2 regions of the Arthrobacter sp. AOP36-F1-5 genome follow, and region 1 is predicted to be linked to the other one. Evidence: predicted binding sites of a transcription regulator. Region 1 holds the regulator's gene; the other holds the start of a gene.
The links. Region 1 encodes HspR, which represses chaperone genes until heat shock. Its sites were predicted from a motif close to AAGTTGAGTCNNNNNGACTCAACTT; they were not measured.
Positions count from the first base shown of each region.

Region 2: the regulator HspR is predicted to act here: its motif matches at 2,909-2,933, upstream of AC3ZI9_RS01370 (ATP-dependent Clp protease ATP-binding subunit).

Region 1 covers NZ_CM176892.1:3,022,898-3,030,708, reverse strand. The annotation lists gene AC3ZI9_RS13880 (DEAD/DEAH box helicase) at 1-1,475, shown strand, start outside; gene dnaK (molecular chaperone DnaK) at 1,719-3,578, shown strand; gene AC3ZI9_RS13870 (nucleotide exchange factor GrpE) at 3,594-4,229, shown strand; gene AC3ZI9_RS13865 (DnaJ C-terminal domain-containing protein) at 4,312-5,289, shown strand; gene AC3ZI9_RS13860 (heat shock protein transcriptional repressor HspR) at 5,350-5,796, shown strand; gene AC3ZI9_RS13855 (alpha/beta hydrolase) at 5,808-6,746, shown strand; gene trmB (tRNA (guanosine(46)-N7)-methyltransferase TrmB) at 6,739-7,629, opposite strand; gene AC3ZI9_RS13845 (YccF domain-containing protein) at 7,718-7,811, shown strand, end outside.
Region 2 covers NZ_CM176892.1:281,172-288,982, reverse strand. The annotation lists gene AC3ZI9_RS01390 (MOSC domain-containing protein) at 1-505, shown strand, start outside; gene AC3ZI9_RS01385 (aldehyde dehydrogenase) at 572-2,050, shown strand; gene AC3ZI9_RS01380 (DUF202 domain-containing protein) at 2,040-2,372, opposite strand; gene AC3ZI9_RS01375 (YidH family protein) at 2,381-2,761, opposite strand; gene AC3ZI9_RS01370 (ATP-dependent Clp protease ATP-binding subunit) at 2,947-5,535, shown strand; gene AC3ZI9_RS01365 (hypothetical protein) at 5,632-5,886, opposite strand; gene AC3ZI9_RS01360 (APC family permease) at 5,982-7,484, opposite strand; gene AC3ZI9_RS01355 (TIGR00730 family Rossman fold protein) at 7,630-7,811, shown strand, end outside.

The DNA of each region.
Region 1 (7,811 bases):
TGATCATGGCTCCCACCCGTGAACTGGCCACCCAGATCAGCCGGGTCGTCATCCCGCTGGCCGAAGGCGCGGATCTGCGCACCACGGTCATCTTCGGTGGCGTCTCCCAGGTCCGCCAGGAGAAGGAGCTGAACTCCGGCGTCGACATCGTCATCGCCTGCCCCGGCCGCCTCGAGGACCTGTTGCGCCAGAAGGTCGTGGACCTCTCCCGCGTCGAGGTCTCCGTCCTGGACGAAGCCGACCACATGGCCGACCTCGGTTTCCTGCCCGTGGTCAAGCGGATCCTGGACCAGACCCCGCGCGGCATCCAGCACATGCTCTTCTCGGCGACCCTGGACAACGGCGTCGACAAACTCGTCCAGCGCTACCTCGACCAGCCCGTCGTCCACTCGGTGGATTCCTCGCAGGCCGCCGTGGACACCATGGACCACCACGTGTTCGTCGTCGACGCCGACTCCAAGAAGGAGCTGGTGCTCGAACTGGCGTCGGGGACCGGACGACGCATCATGTTCATGCGCACCAAGCACCACGCCAAGAAGATGGCCGTCTGGCTATCCAAAGCGGGGGTCCCCGCGGTGGACCTGCATGGGAACCTGAGCCAGAACGCCCGGGACCGCAACCTGGCGGCATTCTCCGGTGGGGATGCCCGCGTGCTGGTGGCCACCGACGTCGCCGCCCGTGGTGTGCACGTCGATGGCGTCGAGCTGGTCGTCCATATCGATCCGCCCGCCGAGCACAAGGCATACCTGCACCGTTCCGGCCGGACCGCCCGCGCCGGATCCGCCGGCGCGGTGGCAACCATCGCGACCCCCGACCAGCAGGGGGACGTGAAGTCCCTGATGCGGGCCGCCGGGATCAAGGTCCCCTTCGAAAAGGTCAGCCCGCAGTCCGCGGCCGTGGCCGCCGTCCGCGGCGACAAGGCCGAGCCGGTCACCTATGTGGCGCCGCGCCCGCAATCGAACCCGCGCGCCAAGACCCTGGCCGATTCCGATGCCGCCGGAGGCCGTGGACGCCGCCGGGGCGGGCGCGGGAACTCACGTCCGGGGCGTCCGGCGGCTCGTGGCGAAGGCTCCGCAGCCGGTGTCGACAGCCGTGGCGGACGCGACGGAGGCGAGCGGTCACGTGATGACCGGCCCCGTGGCGAGCGCGGCGGCCGTCCGGGCCCCGTGCGCGGGGAACGCAACGGTGAGCGTGCCGGAGGGCGCAATGGCGGCCAGCGTGCCGGAAGCCAGCGTTCCGGGGGCGGCCGCAGCCGTTCCGGACAGCGCCAGGGGTCGGGGCGTCCCGAGGGGCGCGATGCCAACACCAGCCGCCCGTCCTCGTCCCCGCGTCCCACCTCATCGGGGGCCCGCCAGGGCAACACCATCGGTGACGCCATCGGGCAGAAGACCCAGGAAGCCCTTGGCGCCGGACGCCCGGGGCGCGGTCGCGGTAGCCGTCGAGCCGGAGCACCGCAGTCCAATTCCAAGGGCTAGACCTCCACGCATGAGGTGAATCGGATCACCCCGTTCACCGTCCCAGGCGCCGTTGCCCCGTCATTTGACGGGGCAAAGGCGCCTTTTGCGTGCCCGGATCGGGGCCGGAATCCAAACTTGAGCCAACTGCGCTCAAGTTCGAATTGACAATGAAATGAGCCCGAGTAGACTTGAGTGCAGAACGCTCAACCTCCCCGGTTGGGCGGAGGAACCAGCATTTCCCACCGGAAAGAAGGATGCATTATGTCTCGTGCCGTAGGTATCGACCTCGGAACCACCAACTCGGTCGTCTCCGTCCTGGAAGGCGGCGAGCCCACTGTCATCGCCAACGCCGAAGGCGCACGCACCACTCCGTCCGTGGTGGCCTTCTCCAAGGCCGGCGAAGTCCTGGTCGGCGAAATCGCCAAGCGCCAGGCAGTCAACAACATCGATCGCACGATCTCCTCGGTCAAGCGCAGCATGGGCACCGACTGGAGCACCACCATCGATGACAAGAAGTACACGGCGCAGGAAATCTCCGCCCGTACCCTCATGAAGCTTAAGCACGACGCCGAGTCCTACCTGGGCGAAAAGGTCACCGACGCGGTCATCACCGTCCCGGCCTACTTCAACGACGCCGAGCGCCAGGCCACCAAGGAAGCCGGCGAGATCTCGGGCCTGAACGTGCTGCGCATCGTCAACGAGCCCACGGCTGCCGCACTGGCCTACGGCCTGGACAAGGGCAAGGAAGACGAGCTGATCCTCGTGTTCGACCTCGGCGGCGGCACCTTCGACGTCTCGCTGCTCGAAGTCGGCAAGGACGAAGACGACTTCTCCACCATCCAGGTGCGCTCGACCTCCGGCGACAACCGCCTCGGTGGCGACGACTGGGATCAGCGCGTCGTCGACTGGCTGCTGTCCCAGGCCAAGGCCAAGGGTGCCGACCTGTCCAAGGACAAGATCGCCCTGCAGCGTCTGAAGGAAGCGGCCGAGCAGGCCAAGAAGGAACTCTCCAGCGCCTCCAGCACCAACATCTCGCTGCAGTACCTTTCGGTCACCGCCGATGGCCCGGTCCACCTGGACGAGCACCTCTCCCGCGCCAAGTTCCAGGACCTCACCAAGGATCTGCTGGAGCGGGCCCGCAAGCCGTTCAACGACGTGATCAAGGAAGCCGGCGTCAAGGTCTCCGATATCGCGCACGTCATCCTCGTCGGCGGCTCCACCCGCATGCCGGCCGTTGCCGAGCTGGTCCAGGAACTGGCCGGCAAGGAAGCCAACAAGGGCGTCAACCCGGATGAGGTCGTCGCCGTGGGCGCCGCGCTGCAGGCCGGTGTCCTGAAGGGCGAGCGCAAGGACGTCCTGCTGATCGACGTGACCCCGCTATCGCTGGGCATCGAGACCAAGGGCGGGGTGATGACCAAGCTCATCGAGCGCAACACGGCCATCCCGACCAAGCGTTCGGAAACCTTCACCACGGCCGACGACAACCAGCCGTCCGTGTCGATCCAGGTCTTCCAGGGCGAACGCGAGTTCACCCGGGACAACAAGCCGCTGGGCACGTTCGAACTGACCGGCATCGCGCCGGCCCAGCGTGGCGTGCCGCAGGTCGAGGTCACCTTCGACATCGACGCCAACGGCATCGTGCACGTCTCCGCCAAGGACAAGGGCACCGGCACCGAGCAGTCGATGACCATCACCGGCGGTACCTCGCTGGCGAAGGAAGACATCGACCGCATGGTCCAGGAAGCCGAGGAGCACGCCGCCGAGGACAAGGTGCGCCGCGAGGCCGCCGACACCCGCAACTCCGCCGAGCAGTCCGCCTACTCCGTGGACAAGCTCATCAAGGACAACGAGGACAAGCTGCCCGAGGAGGTCAAGACCGAGGTCCAGGCCGACGTCGACGCCGTCAAGGCTGCCCTTGAGGGCCAGGACAACGACGACGAGGTCAAGGCCGCGTACGAGAAGCTCCAGGAGTCGCAGACCAAGCTCGGCGAAGCCATCTACGCCCAGGCCGAGTCCGAAGGCGCCGCCGGTGAAGCCGGGGAGTCCGAAGGCACCGAGGCGCCCGACGAGGACATCGTCGACGCCGAGGTTGTCGACGAAGAAGACGAAGAGAAGAAGTAAGGCGGTTCGAATCTGATGCCAGAACACGGCAACGAAGAAGAGCACGACGGCGACGAGCCGGTGCGCTTCACCGATAAGCGCAAGGTCGATCCCGAGACGGGCGAAGTGCGCGGCGCCGAAGGGCATGAGGAAGCGACCGCTGCAGCGGAAGGTGCCGAGTCGGAGGATGCGCTGGCCCAGGCCGAGCAGATCCTCAACGAGGCAGGCGACCAGCAGGAGCAGCCCGCGGCGGCGTCCGACGTCGAAGCGGAACTGCGTAACGACCTGCTGCGTCTGCAGGCCGAGTACGTGAACTACCGCAAGCGCGTCGAGCGCGATCGGGAATCCGTGCGCGACCTCGCCGTCCAGTCGGTGCTCGTCAGCCTGCTGCCCGTACTCGACGATCTCGACGCCGCCCGCAAGCACGGCGATCTCGAGGAAGGGCCGTTCGCGGCGGTGGCGAACAAGATCGACGCCATCCTCGCGGGCCACGGACTGACCCGGATCGAGGAAGTGGGGGTCGTCTTCGACCCGAACTTCCACGAGGCCCTGATGCAGCAACCCAGCTCCGAGGTCCCCGAGGACCACGTGGCCCAGGTCCTGCGGATCGGCTACCAGAAGGGCGAGCGCGTCATCCGTGCCGCCCAGGTGGTTGTCTCCACGGGAGAATGAACCACCCCCGGCCGCCCCACCACCGGTGGGGCGGCCGGGACCCCATTAGCTTGAGAAACAACCAGGAAACAGGAGGCGCCCGATGGCCAGTCAGGATTGGGTCAACAAGGATTTCTACGCCACCCTCGGCGTCTCCAAGGACGCCAGCGACGCCGATATCAAGAAGTCCTACCGCAAGATGGCGCGCAAATACCACCCCGACACCAATCCCGGCGATGAGGCCGCGGAAAAGAAGTTCAAGGACATCACCGAGGCCAATTCGGTGCTGTCCGACCCCGAGGAACGCGAACAGTACGACGCCATCCGGGCGATGGGATCCGGCGCCCGGTTCACCTCCGGAGGCGCCGGAGGGCCCTCCGGTGGCGGCGCGGGATTCGACGACGTCTTCGGCAACCTGTTCAACCAGGGGGGCGGGGGACGCCGCGGTGGCGGGTTCCCCGGAGGCGGCCAGGTTCCCCCCGAATTCGCGGACCTCTTTGGTGGTGGCGGATTCGGCGGCTTCCAGCAGGCCCCGCAGAAGGGCGCCGATCGGACCGCTTCGACCACGATTTCCTTCGCCGGGTCCATCCGCGGCACCAGCATCGGACTGCGCGAACCCGATGGCGACGTCATCGACGTGCGCATCCCCGCGGGCATCCGTGACGGCCAGAGTGTCAGGGTCCGGGGCAAGGGCCAGCGCAGCCCGGCAGGAAACGGGGACCTGTTGGTGAAGGTTTCGGTCAAACCGCATGCCTTCTTCGCCCGCGAGGGCAACAACATCCGGATCCACCTGCCGGTGGGCTTCTCCGAGGCCGCCCTGGGAGCCACGTTGGAGGTCCCCACGCTGACCGGGGAGACCGTGAAGATGAAGATCCCCGCCGGGACCTCATCGGGGCGGACCCTGCGGCTGAAGGGGCGCGGGGTGAAGACGTCCAAGGCCGTCGGCGATCTGCTGGTCACCGTCGAGGTCGTCGTACCGCAGAAGCTCAATGCCGAGGCGCAGGAAGCCGTCAAGGCCTTCGCCGAAGCAACCGCCGACGCGGATCCCCGCGCCGGGATCGCCACCAAGGCGGTACTCTAGCGGCGGGCCCGGGGCGCGGGAAGCACGGCGGAACCGAACACACCAGGAGGAGGCAAGCACATGGCGGTAGGCAAGGCACTGGCCATCAACGATCGTTTCATCCCGGTATTCGTGATCTCCGTCGCGGCCGAACTGGCCGATATGCACCCGCAGACACTGCGCCAGTACGACCGCATGGGATTGGTCTCGCCCTCGCGGCAGCGCGGCAAGCAGCGGCGCTATTCCAAGCATGATGTCGAATTGCTGCGGGAGGTCCAGAGCCTCTCGAAGGCGGGGGTCTCGCTGGAAGGGATCCGGCGGGTCCTGGAACTCGAGAACCAGGTTGCGGCGCTGCGTTCCCGTGTGGCGGAACTGAGTCAGGAACTGGCCGAAGCCGACCGCAGGTCCTCGGAGATGGAACGGGTCTTTGCCGCCGGAGCCGGCGGCGGTGACGTCGTCACCCTGGCCCGGGGGGAACGCCCCAGGGCCCGCAGCCAGGCCGTCGTCATCTGGCGAGCCCAGGACTAGGCGGACACCTCATGGTCCCCGGGACGCTGGCGACCGTTGCCGAGCTGATCGAGCGGGCGGAGCGCGGCTTCGAGATCACCAAGGGCCGGCGTGACGGATTCGATCAGGACCGCAAGGCGGCAGTGGACGGGGTCGCCCATGCGCTGAGGCCCACGTCCATGCACCGGCGGCTTCCCGCCAGACGGCTGCTCTTCCTGGACCTGGAAGGACCGCATCCGTTGGCGGCCGTGGTGCTCGGGGACCCCGACCATGCCACCCACCTGACCTGGCAGGTCTCCGGGGCAGGCATCCGTCCCGGAACCGCCATGTGGGGCACGGCCCGTGAAGCCGGCGAACTCCTGCTCGAACAGCGGGCCGCCGGTGCCGGAGCCCCGGCCGTCATCGCCTGGCTCGGGTATCCCGCACCGGGGATGTTCAGGGCCCTCTCGGACCGTACCGCCCGGACCTGTGCCGCGCGGCTGGCCTTCGACATCCGTCGGGTCGGGGAGCTCCTTCCCCGTACGGCCAGGATGGCGATCGAAGCACATTCCTACGGGGCGACGTTGGCCGCGTACGCGCTCGCCCGGTTGGATGCCGAACCACCCCCGGCCGGCCAGGCGGGCCCCTTGATCGACACGCTGGCCACCATTGGTTCGGCGGGAATTCCGGACCGCTTGTTGCGGGACCCGTCTGACTTGGGCATCCCACCAAGCCGCCGATACGAGGCCGTGGCGAGCCGGGACCTGCTGGCCCGATGCGGCCGGCTCCTCAGTGGGCGGACCACGGTCGCCGGGCTGCCGTTCGCCGTGGAAGGACACCCGGAATCGGGGCTGCATGCCGTCACCGGGCACAACACCTCCCGCTTCGTGCCCGGATCCGATGACCCCGAATACGGCTATCGGGACCCCGGCACGCTCTCGCTGCACAACCTGGCCCGGATCCTCATCGGGGGGACCCCTCCGTTCAGCTGACCGGCCCCCGGCGGTCCCCGTCCGCCTCCGGTTCCCGGCGGTAGGCCAGATCGAAGACCAGACGGCCCGCGGCCACGGCCTTGGCCTCGAAGCTCGTGCGCACCCGCCCCGCGTAGCGTGGGGCCCACCCCCCGAGATCGTCCGTGAAACCCGGTTCCGGGTCGTGGCCCTCTAGACCGCCGCGGCGGACCCGGGTCAGGGGGGAGTCCTCCCCGGCGCCTTCACCGGGGTGCAGGGAGGTGAAATCCTTCGAGGCGTCGAGGATCGAACGCATCTGTTCGGCATACTGCGACCAATCGGTGGCCAGGCGCCAGATGCCGCCGGGGGCCAGCACACGGGCGGCCTTGGGCAGGAACGATTCCTTGATGAGCCGGCGTTTGTGATGCCGGGTCTTATGCCAGGGGTCGGAGAAGAAGATCCAGAGTTCATCCACCGAACCGGGCTCCAGCATCACATCGAGGACCTCGGGGGCGTTGGCCTGCACGGCCCGCACATTGGTCAGCCCCTTCGCGTCGATCCGGGCCATCAACTGGGCCAGGCCGGGCAGATAGACCTCCACGGCGAGGAAATCCCGTTCGGGATGGGCTTCGGCGGCTTCGGCGATGGCTTCGCCCAGCCCGGTACCGATCTCCACGGTCAGCGGGGCCTGACGGCCGAAGGCCTCCTCGGCGTCGAAGCGGAAATCCTCGTGGACCGAGGTGTCTGCATGATGGCGTGGAACCTGGATGACGTAGTCCCCGGAGAGCCGGTCCCAGGAGTCCTTGCGCTTGCCGTGCAAACGGGACCCGCGACGGACGAAGGACACCGGATCGGTCCGGTAGAAGCGCAAATCGTCGGCGGCGCGGCCGTTGACAGGGGGCTTGGGGGCTGCGGGATCATTCATTGGGTCCACGTTAGTCGTCGCCGCGATGGACGTCATGTCAGGGTCTTCCCGGATGGCGGCGCCGGCCGCGGACGGGCACACTGGAGACATGAACGGACCCCTGAACCTGATCCTGAACATCATCTGGCTCGTCTTCGGCGGATTCTGGCTGGCCCTGGGCTACCTGGCCGCCGGGGTCGTGT
Region 2 (7,811 bases), 780 kb from region 1:
GGCGGTACACGCCGATCTGTCCACCTCCACCGGCCGCGACCGGTTGGCGTCGATGGTGGCCGAACTGCTGGGTCTGGCCGGGGACGCCGCGCCGGTCATCGCCCACGAATCCGGCCGGCGTTTCCCTGATCTGCTCTCCAAGGGCGATGAGGAAGCCCAAGCCGTGTCCATCATCAACCTGGCCTCCGTCCGTGAACTGGCCCGGATCACCGGCGTCCCGGTGGACCCGCTGCGTTTCCGCGCCAACATCTACCTCGACGGATTGCCGCCCTGGGCCGAACGGCACCTGCCGGGCCGTTCGATGCTGGCCGGAGGTGCCCGGCTGGAGGTCTTCCAGGAGATCGGCAGGTGCCCGGCCACCGAAGTGGATCCGGTGAGCTCGAAACGTGATCTGCCGGTCCTGCAATTGCTCCACGACGCCTTCGGGCACACCATCATGGGCGTCTACGCCCACGTGCGGACCGATGGAACGCTCACCCGGGGCACTGCCGTCGTTCGGGAATAACCATGGCCGGGACCGGGTGGGCAGGACTACGATCAAACCACGTCGACCCCCCGGATGGAGGCAGCAATGACCGATCCCTCCACCGGTTCCCTGCGCACGGAGGCCTATATCGACGGCCGGTTCCGTCCCGCCGCCGGCGGGGCCACGTTCACGGCGCTCTCCCCCGCCACCGGTCAGCCGATTGCCCGGGTGGCCGCCTGCGGGCCCGCGGACGTCGATGCCGCCGTGGCCAGCGCCCGCACCGCCTTCGATTCCGGCGTCTGGTCCGATGCCGACCCCATCGAACGCCAGCAGGTGCTGCTGCGCCTGGCCGATCTCATCGAGGCGGCCACCGCCGAGCTGGCCGGGCTGGAATCGGTGGATGCGGGCCGTCCGCTGGCCGACTGCCACGAGTTCGACCTCCCCGACACGATCGGCACCATCCGCTGGTATGCCGAAGCCATCGACAAGGTCTTCGGCAAGGTCGCCCCCACCGGGCCCGGGGCGCTGGGACTCATCGTCCGCGAGCCGATCGGTGTGGTCGGGGCGGTCCTGCCCTGGAACTTCCCGGCCGCCATGCTCGCCTGGAAGATGGCCCCGGCCCTGGCCGCCGGGAATTCGTTGGTGGTCAAACCCCCCGAGTTGGCTTCCCTGTCCACCTTGCGGATCGCAGAACTGGCCACCGAGGCAGGCGTACCCGACGGGGTGTTCAACGTGGTTCCCGGGCTCGGGCCCGTTGCCGGGAAGGCCCTGGGCCTGCATATGGACGTCGATATGATCTCCTTCACCGGTTCCACCTGGACCGGCCGGGAATTCCTGCGTTACGCCGCCGAGAGCAACCTGAAGAACATCACCTTGGAATGCGGGGGCAAGTCGCCGCAGATCGTGCTGGCGGATAACGCCGACCGCCTGCCCCAGGTGGCCGCCGATCTGGCCGAGGCCGCGTTCTGGGCTTCTGGGCAGAACTGTTCGGCGGGTTCACGGATCCTGGTGCATGAATCGCTCAGGGCCGACTTCGTGGCCGAGCTGGTGCGCCAGGCCGGCCAGCGGATCGTCGGGGACCCCGCCGAACCCGAGACGATCCTCGGTCCGCTGATCGAGGCCGACGCGCTGGCCAGGGCCCTGCGTTTCATCGAAGATGCCCGCACGGCCGGGGCCCGGATCGCCGCCGGAGGACGGGCCCTGTTCGAAGACAGCGGCGGCTGGTATCTCGGCCCGACCGTCATCGACGAGGTCACCGCCGGGATGGCGATCGCCCGTGAGGAGGTCTTCGGCCCCGTCGTCGCGGTGATCGGGTTCCAGGACGAGGCCGAGGCGTTGGCCCTGGCCAACGACACCACCTACGGGTTGGCCGCGACCATCTGGTCCCACGACATCGATCGGGCCATCCGGCTGGCCCGTGGGGTGCGGGCCGGCACCGTGGCCGTCAACGGCTACAGCGAAGGCAACATCACCACCCCGTTCGGTGGCTACCGGGCCTCGGGCTTCGGGGGGCGCGACAACGGGTTGGAAGCCTTGGAACAGTACACCCAGCTCAAGACGATCTGGGTGACCGTCAGGTCGTGATGACCACGATCAGGGCCAGCACGCCCAGGATCATGACGGCGCCGGCGGTCCAGAAGATGGCGGCCACATCGGCCTCCAGGCGCCCCTCGGCGATGCCACGGGTGCGGGCGGAGTAACGGCGGCGCTGCGTCACGTAGATGGACAGCGCCCCCAGGCCCCCCACGGCCACCAGGATCAGGATCGAGGGGCCGTAATGGTGCATCCAGCGCATGAACACGGCGCTGACCACGAACAGCGACAACGTGGTCCGGCCCCAGGACATGACGGTGCGTTCGGGTTGCAGTCCCGGGTCCTGGTGGCCGCGCGTGATGGGGATGGTCATCGAGGGACCTATCCGGAGACGACGAGGACGACGACGATGACCGCCGCGGCCAGTGCCCCGCCGATGCCCAGCAGCGGCACGATCGCCGGGAACGGCAACGGACGGTGGTTGCGCATGCTCGACTCGATCCGCAGCCAGCGGAACACCGCCCCGGCACTGATCAGCAGACCCAGGCAGATGACCAGGATCGAGATGGCCTTGCGCAGGTCGGTGGGAAAGGCGTCGAAGGCGAAGGCCTCCAAGGCGATTCCACCGGCCAGGAAGGCCAGCGAAGTGCGGATCCAAGCCAGGAACGTGCGTTCGTTGGCCAGGGTGAACCGCGGGTCGGGTTCGTTGCCGCTGGGTAGCGCCTTGCGTGCCAGCCATCCGCGTTCGCCTTCGTCGGCCACCGTCGTCCTCCCGCTGTTGCCCCAGCCGCCACCGGCTGCTCTCGCTGGAAATCCTACCGGTCACAGGCCTCGCCCGCCGGGTGGAAACCGTGCGGGGAATAATGACGACCGCATCACGTTAACTTGAGTGACATACACTCAGGTCTATACTTGAGCGTAAGACACTCAAGTTCCTTGGAGGGAAAATGCCAGCGTTCTTCGGACCCACCGGATCGGGAAGCGGCTCGTTTGATGACTTCCTGGCCCGCTACCTGCAGGGCCAGCGAGCCGCAGCCGCAGGCCGCCCCATCGACATCACCCGGCTACTCAGCCGGCGCACGCACGAACTGCTCGGGCAGGCGGCGGCCTTCGCCGCCGAACACGGCCATGCCGAGGTCGACGCCCTGCACCTGCTGCGGGTCCTCGTGGCCCAGGACGGGCCGGCCGCCCAGTTGCGGGCCGGCGGCATCGACGTGGAGGCCATCGCCCGCAACGCGGAACAGCGTCTGCCGCAATCCTCCGACCGCCCCACCGGCGGGGCCCCGGCACTGACGGCTTCGACCCAACGGGCCCTGCTCGACGCCCGCCAGGTCGCCCGCGCCTTCGGCTCGACCTACATCGACCCCGAGCACCTCTTCGTCGCCTTCGTCGTCAACCAGGACTCCCCCGCCGGGCAGGTCCTCGCCGCCTCCGGGGTGACCCCCGAAACGTTGCAGAACATCGGGGCCGCCGCCCAGCAGGAAGCCTCCGGCCCCCAGGACGGCCCCGCGCAGACCGGGGCCCCGACCGATTCACCGACCCCGATGCTGGACACCTACGGCACGGATCTGACCGCACTGGCCCTCGAGGAGAAACTGGACCCCGTGATCGGCCGGCAGGAGGAGATCGAGCAGACCATCGAGATCCTGGCCCGTCGCATGAAGAACAACCCGGTGCTCATCGGCGAAGCCGGCGTCGGCAAGACCGCCGTCGTCGAGGGCCTGGCCCAGGCCATCACCGCCGATTCGATCCCCGCCCAGCTGCAGGGCAAACGCGTCATCTCCCTGGACCTGCCGGGCATGCTCGCCGGCACCCGCTACCGCGGGGACTTCGAGGAACGCCTGACCAAGACCATGGACGAAATCGCGGCCGGGGACGGCGAGTACATCGTCTTCATCGACGAGCTGCACAACGTGGTCGGCGCCGGCGGCTCCGGGGAAGGCGGCATGGACGCCGGGAACATCCTCAAGCCGCGGCTGGCCCGCGGGGAACTGCGGCTCATCGGCGCCACCACGTTGGCCGAGTACCGCAGCGTGGAGAAGGACCCGGCATTGGAGCGCCGCTTCCAGCCCGTCACGGTCGGCGAACCCTCCCAGGAGGATTCCGTGAAGATCCTCACCGGTCTGGCCGGCCGCTACGCCGAACACCACCAGGTGACCTATACCGAAGGTGCCCTGCGGGCCGCCGTCGACCTCTCCTCCCGCTATCTCACCGACCGTTTCCTGCCCGATAAGGCGATCGACCTGATCGACCAGGCCGGGGCGCGTCTGAGCCTGCGGCGCGGCCCGACCGTCGACGTCCAGGCGCTGCGCCGCGAGCTGGAGACCCTGCGCGAACGCAAGAACGACGCCATCGCGGCCGAACGCTTCGAGGACGCCGGATGGCTGCGCGATGAGATCGCCGCGCTGGCCGAGCACCTCGACGAGCTGACTGCCGGGACGCAATCCGACGGCACCGACGACGACACCGACGGCACCAGCGTGGTGGACGAGGAGCAGATCGCCCAGATCATCGCCCGGGCCACCGGCATCCCCGCAGCCCGGTTGACCGAGGGCGATCGGGCCCGGCTGGCGAAGCTGGAGGAGGAACTGCATGAGCGCGTCATCGGGCAGGACGATGCGGTGGGCGTCATCGCCAAATCCGTACGGCGCAACCGCACGGGCATGGGCGATGCCTCCCGTCCCGTGGGCAGCTTCATGTTCCTGGGGCCCACCGGGGTCGGCAAGACCGAGTTGGCGAAGTCGCTGGCCCAGTCGCTGTTCGGCCGCGAGGAGGCGCTGCTGCGCTTCGATATGAGCGAATTCGGTGAACGGCATACCGTCTCGCGGTTGGTCGGGGCCCCTCCGGGCTACGTCGGCTACGGCGAGGCTGGACAGCTGACCGAACGGGTGCGCCGCAACCCGTATTCGGTGCTGCTGCTCGACGAGATCGAAAAGGCGCACCCCGACGTGTTCAACCTGTTGCTGCAGGTGCTCGACGACGGCCGGCTCACCGACGGGCAGGGCCGGACCGTGGACTTCCGCAACACGGTGGTCATCATGACCTCCAACCTGGGCTCCGAGTTCCTGGCCAGCAAGACCGGCGCCCTGGGCTTCAACGCCCAGTCCGGCGAGGGGGCCGGCGGTTTCGGCTCCGAGAAGGCGCTCCGCGATCGGGTCATGGGCCGGCTGCGCGAGACCATGCGTCCGGAATTCCTGAACCGCATCGACGAGATCGTGTTGTTCCGCAAGCTCGAGCAGGAGCAGCTGCGCCAGATCGTGTCCATCCAACTGCGTGACACCGAAGCCCGGCTCGAAGCCCAGGGAATCGGCTTGGACGTGGAGGATGCGGCCATCGGGTGGATTGCCGAGCACGGTTACGAGCCCGAATACGGGGCCCGTCCGCTGCGTCGGGTGATCCAGCGCGAGGTCGATGACCCGATCGCCGACCTGCTGGTCGCCGAAGCGGTCCGGGACGGTGGCAGGATCACCCTCCGGGTCGAGGAGGGCGCACTGCGCGTCGCGGCCTCCTCCACCCGCCCGGCGCTGGCCGCCTAGGTAGGTATCCCCGGGCTCCCGCCGGGACGACGAACGCCCCCGGACCATGGCTTCCATGGTCCGGGGGCGTTGTCGTGACAGGTCCTGTCCGGGGGCTCAGCCGGGGAACGGCGCGTTGGGGATGTCGGGATTCCCGTCCTCGTCCTCATCGCCGTAGGCCTCCATCGCCAGCTCGTCGGCGGTGTCTTCGTCACCGTGGACGGGAATGGACTCGGAGTCGATCTCGGTGGGGCCGTCGACGTCGCGGCGCCTCTCGTGCTCGGTGGCCTCCGGCTGGGGCAGCTGCGTCCCGTCCATGCCCATCCCGGCTTGCGAGACGGCGTCCTGGTGGTGGTGTTCGTGGGTACCCATCGTGTCCTCCTCGACATATCGGTCCGGGCCCGCGGTGCCACCTGCCCCCGTGACGACGTTTCGGGCTCTTCTTCCAGCCTACGACCGTGACGGTATTAGTCCAGTTCCTCCGGGTCCAGACCCCCGCGGCCGATGCCGGCATAGACGCCCGGCCGGGCCGATCGCAACCAGTAGGCACCGAGGACACCGAGGAGCCCCGGGACCACGATGATGGCCGGAAGCAGCCAGCTGAGCATCCCGGGTTCCTCCAACCCGATGAGCACATCGAAGTTCGCGACGATCATTCCGAACACCGCGGTCAGCGATACCCCGGCCAGCAGCGGTGCGACCATCGTCGTCCAGGCCCCGGGTCTGGTGGGCTGGCGGCGGAAGAAGCCGATGACGGCGAAGGACGTCAGGGCCATCAGCAGCACCAGACCGAACGCGCCGGTGTTGGTCAGCCAGGTGAACAGGGTCAGGACCGGGAACAGCTCCCCGTATTCGTGGCCGGTTCCTGCCACGGCGAAGACCACCAGGACGACCAGTGCGAGCACCGACTGTGCGATCGAACCGGCCAAGGGGGCCCGGGTCCGGGCGGACACCGCGGCCAGTTTCGCCGGCAGGACGTTTTCGCGTCCCAGCGAGAAGATGTAGCGGGCCACGACGTTGTGGAAGGCCACCAGGGCGGCCAGCAGGCTGGTGATGAACAGCAGGTTGGCCAGATCGACGAACCAGACGGCTGCGTGGTCGGCGAAGTACACGAACATCAGGTCCGGCCCGAATTCCTCCGACCGGCCGATCACCTGGCTCTCGCCTTCGGCAATGGTCATCGCCCAGGCGGAGAAGGCGTAGAAGGCGGCAATGACGACGACGGCGATATAGGTCGCCCGGCGGGCGGTGTTGCGCGGATCCTTGACCTCTTCGTTGTAGATGGCCCCTGATTCGAAGCCCATGAAGGCCGCGACGCTGAAGGCCAGGGCCGCCCCGACACCGGTGGTGAACAGCGATCCCGGTTCCAGCGAGGCGGTGCTGATTCCTTCCGGGGCGGTGCCGAAGGCGAACACGTCGTAGATGATGACCACGACGAATTCGAGCGCGACCAGCACGCCCAGCACCTTGGCCGAGAGGTCGACCTTGTTCACCCCCAGGATGCCCACGATGAGCCATCCGGCCAGCGAGCAGACCCACCAGGGGATTTCCAGCCCCATCGACCCTGCCAGGAACGAGGACAAGGCGAAGCCGAACAGGCCGTTGATGCCGATCTGCATGGCGTTGTAGGACAGCAGGGCCACCCAGGCGGATCCGACTCCCGCCGGCTTGCCAAGCCCGCGGGAGATATAGGCGTAGAACGCCCCGGCGTTGCGGACGTGTCGGCTCATCGCCAGATAGCCGACGGCAAAGATGACCAGGACCGCACCGAGCAGGATGAAGGACAGCGGGACCCCCAGCAGACCGGTGACCGCGAAGTTGCTGGTCACCCCGCCGGCGACGACGGTCAACGGGGCGGAGGCGGCGATGATCATGAAGACCAGGGCCGGGATCCCGAGTCGGCGTTGCCCCAACCCGGTTCCGGCGGACGGGTCCCGTCCGGCCTGTTGCTGGGTCTTGGTGGTGGTCATGGTTCCTCCTGGTGATGACAGCACGGCGTGATGGGACCGGCATTACAGACCACTGTGCCCCGGATCACAGCCGGTGGGCTTGGCTTTGCGCGACGCCCCCTTGTCCCCGGGCGCAGGCAGGACGCAACGGAGTAGCGTGATCAGCGTGAAGCCATCGAATACCCCCGTCATCCATGTCAGCGCCGTCGTCCTCAGGGATTCCTCCGGGGCGCTGCTGACCGTGCGCAAGGCAGGCACCAGCCGGTTCATGCTCCCCGGAGGCAAGCCCGAGGCGGGCGAGAGTCCCGCCATCACGGCATTGCGTGAATGTTCCGAGGAGCTGGGCGT